DNA from 2 places in the Shewanella psychrotolerans genome. Region 2 is predicted to be linked to the other one. Evidence: predicted binding sites of a transcription regulator. Region 2 holds the regulator's gene; the other holds the start of a gene.
What was found. The regulator sigma-54, encoded in region 2, starts transcription at its own class of promoters, with help from an activator protein. The targets are predictions, from matches to a motif close to GTTGGCACGNNNNTNGNNT.
Positions count from the first base shown of each region.

Region 1: K0I62_RS13130 (GSCFA domain-containing protein) is a predicted target of sigma-54. The motif match lies at 1,232-1,250, and genes of this name have one in related genera.

Region 1 is NZ_CP080419.1:2,956,964-2,960,166, forward strand. Features, by position in the region: gene K0I62_RS13120 (LPP20 family lipoprotein) at 1-394, opposite strand, end outside; gene K0I62_RS13125 (FlgO family outer membrane protein) at 391-1,017, opposite strand; gene K0I62_RS13130 (GSCFA domain-containing protein) at 1,333-3,117, shown strand.
Region 2 is NZ_CP080419.1:3,817,216-3,820,418, reverse strand. Features, by position in the region: gene ptsN (PTS IIA-like nitrogen regulatory protein PtsN) at 1-122, opposite strand, end outside; gene hpf (ribosome hibernation promoting factor) at 125-412, opposite strand; gene K0I62_RS16820 (RNA polymerase factor sigma-54) at 443-1,936, opposite strand; gene lptB (LPS export ABC transporter ATP-binding protein) at 2,067-2,798, opposite strand; gene lptA (lipopolysaccharide transport periplasmic protein LptA) at 2,795-3,203, opposite strand, start outside.

The sequences.
Region 1 (3,203 bases), 860 kb from region 2:
ATGCCCAAACTTGAGAAAAATCTAACTCTAGCTCTGTCACATAATGATCTCCCGCCGGATAACTCTTGATGACTTTAGCTCCACGAATCACGCCACTTACCGACGCTTGAATATTATCACTAGATAACATCCAGTCTCTAACTTGGCTAGAGGCTGTAAGTTGTTGGCCATATACCTGTTCGGCTAACTCTCGATATGCAGCGATTTTAGACGCCTGCATCGCCATTAACACTCGTTGTGATTGTTCTTTCGCGGGTTGAGTATCCAGCGGGGCATAACCGATAGCAGTTAATGTTGGAAAGGATTCTGGAGTTTCTGTTTCCCACTGAATATATCTATCTTGAGAGGCACAACCCGCCAGTATCAATACCATTGCAATAACCATGTTCTTCATTGTACTTCTCCGCCTATCTTTATTTTGCCTTGTCCTGCAGATTGATTACGAAATAATAAACCGTCTTGCGACACGACAGTATCAGACATGCTTAAATAGCCTGGTAAATCTGACACACCAACGCTAGCAGAAGCGACCGATACCACTCGATTGTTGGTTACATTAACGATACGGCTATTAATCAATACTGCATCGACAGACGAACTCATCGTAGTGACTAGCACATGTTCTACAGGCAAATCAGCAGGCAATTGTCGCCAATCTCGTGTCAGTAAAAAATCACCCTTGTCTGTCACTCTGACGTTATCACCAACATTGAGATCGATTAAATTAAACTGATGATCATGCAAAGCTGCAATCAACCCTTGCTGAATTTGTAGACCTAAACTGTTCGTTAGCATCAGCGTTTCTGTTAACACCGGCGTTGCAACCAATAAAGGTTGTTTTGGTGTTAATTGATCATTTTGCCTCACCAGTTCATTAGCCAGTTGCTGAGTTAAGTGTATTACCGCCGAAGTAGACGGCAAATGATTGCCGCTAACCAAAGCTTGCGAATCACGGTCATCGATGGTCGAGCATGCACCTAACATCAACATAACCGAAGTTAAAAGTACTTTCCGCATAATAATTCCTAAATAATACAAATAGTAACGTCATTCCTGCAGGCCATTTAACTAAAAGTGATTGGAGAAGCATAGCAATCTTAACGTCAAAATTAGGCTCACTGTAAAGTGAAATGCAATTTTCAAGCCGTTATTTATAAAGATAATCGACTATTGATGCCATCCCATCGGCAAAACAACGAAATTCTTTAATGTAATACCTTAATGCCATGCAGCAGGCATGATATTTGCTTTGACAAGTCATTAATTCACTTTTGTCATATAAATGTCTGTAGTCCTATTTTTATGACATTTCCATAAATTTAGGAAACTCTTATGCAAAAAAGAACAACTCCCTATAACGATAGAGATGAAAATTTTTTTTGGCGCAGTGGCGTTGCTTCTATCAACCTTGGTCATCAGACATTCGATAAATTACATAGAATAAATTTACCAATTGAAAACCCGAAAATTTCATCAGCAGGTTCTTGTTTTGCACAGCATGTTGGGCGCTGGCTTAATAGAGAAGGGTATTTATTTAATCAAAGCACAATTGAAACTAATCAAGTTTCAAGTTTTGCTTTCGGCAACATATACACCCCGCGATGCTTTCTTCAGTGGTTTGATATTATTGATGAAAATAAATATTTTGATATTGCTTGCGCTATTCATAATGAAAACAACCGTTACTATGACCTCTTAAGACCTAGTGTCTATCCCTCTGGTTTCAATACAAAAGATGAGTTAGTTGAGGCGAGAATATTTGCCGCAAAAGAGATGTACCAAACCCTTAAAAATACAGACGTACTCATTTTCACACTTGGTTTAACAGAATCTTGGAAAAATCGAAACGATATTTTCTATCCAAGCTGCCCCGGTGTTATATCAGGAGAATTCAATGAAGCAGAACATCTGTTTCACAATTTCACTTATGATGAAATTTGCTCTGATTTACAACGACTAGAATCACGTATTACATCAGTAAATCCAAAAATCAACATTATATTAACCGTATCTCCTGTACCACTGACGGCAACAATGACTAATAAGCATATATTAGTCGCTAATCAACACTCAAAATCACTACTTCGCACAGCAGCCAGCTTCATGTGTGATAATTATGACAATTTCGAATATTTCCCCTCTTTCGAACTCATTACAGTTCCTGCCGACAACGATTTTAGGTTTGAAACGAATCGAAGAACAGTTACTCCCGAGGCCGTAAACTATGTAATGGAACATTTCAGAATGGTGCTCGATAACGCTAACAATATGACTTCAAACTCCAATCAGAATAAGCTTTCAAATGTTAAGCACCGAACAGCAGATACTGAAGAAGTTGTATGCGACGAAGAACTCATCGAATCCGCAGCCAAGCTGACAAAACAATCGCTAGACAATCCAATATGCGATCTGACCCTATTTGGTGACAGCCACATGGGTAAATTATCAACAGCACTTGACAGGATGAATATTACACACTGTGGCGGTATGGTGATGAATGGCTCAGGTTTCTCTCAAAAGAAATTTGCGCTGTGCGACACTGAATACTTTGTTCCTCTAGAAAATGCCATATCGAGAAAGTTATGGTCAGTGATATTTAACAACTTAAATAGTCATGAACAAAAATGCCCCCCTCTAACTTCAACAATTATTACAAATTTAGGGCTACAGACTCATCAAAACATACTTAGATTTACAACATGGATACAAAATTCTTACCCACAAGGGATAGCAGAAATAACACTTAAAGAGTTCGTTGATTACTTTAATGACGATCTCACAGAACAGCTTTCCATCTTACTTAAGCTTCACGAAAATGGTCACAAAGTCATCGTAGTATCAGATCCACCATTTAGTCAGTATTTTGAAGAATCTAAAAACATGAAGAACATCATTTATGCCTATTTTAATGCGATGGAATATGTATGGAATGAATTTGGTATCACCTTCTTCAATGCAGCGCGAGCATTCGATGAAAAAGTACCAGACCCAGAAAGTTATCTATCGACTATCGAATACGCAGACCAGCAACATGATTGGATTCACGGTAATGACAAGTATTATTCTTGGCTCGCAGAAGAACTGTTAACGCTCATAGACCAATCGCACAAAGCGTAAACACTATTCAGTAAGAGTGTAACGTCAGAGTCTCTGCTATTACACTAATTGAGTTCACTAGGCACATTTATTGCTTATTACCTGTA
Region 2 (3,203 bases):
TGAGAGGAAAGGGTGGGGTACTGGACAGCGGCTAAGTCGCTGATAAGTTCCAGTACCTTTTTCTTACTGCCCGGAGTGGCGCAGGTTGTGCACTCCGGCCGCAGGATGGTACTAAGTTCCATCGTTAATGTTTAGTTTGCTTCTCTTTGTGTTTAATAACCTGACGATCTAATTTATCGATCAGGGAGTCTATCGCGGCGTACATATCCGCGTGTTCCGATGTCGCGAAGACTTCTCCACCACGGAGATGTAACTTGGCTTCAACTTTTTGCATCAATTTTTCGACATTTAATATAACGTGGACATTATTGATCTGATCGAAATGTCGTTCAAGCTTTGTGAATTTCTCTTCAACATAGTTCCGTAGAGATTGGGTTATCTCAATGTGGTGCCCTGTAAGGTTTATTTGCATAAATTCACTCCTCCGGTTTCCAGTTGTTGATTACAAACTTTTACGTTGGTTCGATGGCGGTATTAATAATGCCTCTCGATATTTAGCAATTGTACGTCTCGCAACTTTTATGCCTTGCTCCGCCAAAAGTTGAGCCATTTTGCTGTCACTTAGTGGTTTCTTTTGGTTTTCCGCTGCGACGAGCTTTTTAATAAATGCCCGTATTGCAGTAGAAGAGCACTCACCACCATCGTCGGTTCCCACATGGCTAGAGAAAAAGTATTTTAGTTCAAAAATGCCTCTCGGGGTGTGCATATATTTTTGCGTTGTTACTCGAGAGATAGTCGATTCATGCATTTCAACGGCTTCTGCAATGTCGTTTAGCACCATCGGCTTCATCGCTTCTTCGCCAAACTCAAAGAAGCCTTGCTGAAAATCAACAATACAGTTGGTGACTTTTAACAGGGTTTCGTTGCGGCTCTCCAAACTTTTCAAGAACCATTTCGCTTCTTGTAGGTGGCCCCTAATAAACTGTCCATCCGCCTGGCTCTTAGTGCTGCGAGCCATAGCGGCATAATGCTGATTTACATTAATTTTAGGCATACTATCGGGATTAAGCTCTACGACCCAGCGACCTTTTTTCTTCGTCACGGTGACATCTGGGATAACATACTCGTCGCGGCTGGCGGTGATTGCCAGTCCAGGACGCGGATTGAGCGTCTGGATCAGTGAGATCGCATCACGTAAATCGTCTTCTTTTAGCTTAGTTTTACGCATCAATAGGCGAAAATCTCTACCCGCGATAAGATCTAAATGTTCACTAATGAGCATTCTTGCATTAGCTATATGCGGTGTATCATCACTGTACTGCGCTAATTGAATGGTTAAGCATTCACTGAGATCTCGGGCGGCAACGCCAATAGGATCGAAATGCTGGACGCGTTTGAGTACCGCTTCGATCTCATCGAGTTCGATTTCTGGATCGCCCATGGCTTCAAGAATATCGTCGCAGGTTTGCGTGAGGTAACCGCGTTCGTCGATGGCATCTATAATGGCTGTAGCGATGGCTAAATCGTTATCTGAAAAGGGAGTGAGATTTTTTTGCCACTCGAGGTGTTCATACAAGCCTTCAGTCGTTTCCCCTTGAAAAGGCATATCATCGTCGCGCATCGCGCCTGAACTGGAGTTAGATGAGGCTGTGTATACCTCATCCCACGTGGTATCAACGGGGAGTTCATCAGGCATGGAATCTTGGGTGAGCGCGTCGGATGTTTCTAAGCCAGAATTGTCCTCGCTGGAGTCAACTTGCAGCTTATTATCGTAATCGACTTCGTAGGTTTCATTATTATCATTGCGCTCTTCTCGAGCGTCGCTATCGGCGCCCTCTTGCTCCTCATCTAACTCTAAAAGAGGGTTAGATTCTAATGCCTGCTGGATCTCTTGTTGCAGTTCCAATGACGACAATTGCAACAAACGAATCGCTTGTTGTAACTGGGGTGTCATGGTTAAATGCTGACCCATTTTGAGCTGAAGTGACGCTTTCATTGTACTGCTATTCCCTTGTTTCTAATTATAAAATGAGAAAGCTTTATTGGTAGCCTTAATTGGTTAAAGGCAAATATTAATTATGTACGGCATAGGAGGGATCTCCTATGCCGATCGCTTATAAGATTAACTATAGCTTGAATTGTTCACCTAAGTACACCGCTCGTACTTGCTGGTTGTCTAAGATTTCAGCAGGAGTTCCCTCGGCAATCAAATTGCCATGACTCACAATGTATGCTTTCTCACAAACATCGAGAGTTTCGCGCACATTATGGTCGGTGATTAATACACCTAGGCCGCGATTTTTCAGCTGCTCGATAATTTTCTTAATGTCGATAACTGATATAGGATCGACGCCAGCGAAGGGCTCATCGAGCAAAATAAACTTAGGGTTAGCGGCTAACGCTCTGGCAATTTCTACTCGGCGACGCTCGCCTCCCGATAGTGCCATGCCTTGGCTATCACGAATATGGGTGATGTGAAACTCTTCTAGCAGGTGTTCTAACTGCTCTTCACGTTGATCGTTGCTGAGTTCTCTTCGTGTTTGCAGTACGGCCATTATGTTGTCGTGTACCGAAAGCTTTCTAAAGATACTCGCTTCTTGTGGCAGGTAGCCAATCCCTTTGCGAGCTCGCAGATGCATAGGGTCTAAGGTGAGGTCGTCTTCATCGATAAAGATACGTCCTTTATCGCTCTGAACTAGACCCACAACCATATAAAACGTGGTCGTTTTTCCTGCTCCGTTGGGGCCGAGTAGCCCCACGATCTGTCCTGTTCTTACGGTTAAGCTTACATCTTGAACAACTGCGCGACTTTTATAGCTTTTAGCTAAATTAACCGCTTTTAATGTCATATCTGTCATTGCTTTTCCTGCTGCTTAGGTTGCTCTTCAGCGGGAGTTTTCGGGGTTTCTTGGTAATTTTCAGGTTGAATGATAGTGATCACTCGGTCGTTACCCGTGCTTTCGGCAATCAGTTGCTGTTGTTCAATATTGTAACGGATCTGGTCACCTGTCACTTGGCTGCCTTCTTGTTCGAGGGTGGCATTACCTATCAGTGTCAGGGTACGGCTGGATAGCTCGTAGCGGATCTCTTTGGCGCTGGCTGAAGCTGGCCGTCCATTTTCCATCACTTGAGTATATGTTGCTGGATCACCTGTCGCGACGAGAATTTTTCCGCTGCTGTTTTCTTTGCTAAATGCGCGTAACTCATCTGCTAGGATCTTTATTGAGCCTTGGGTTACTTCAACAGGGCCATTGAAGATAATC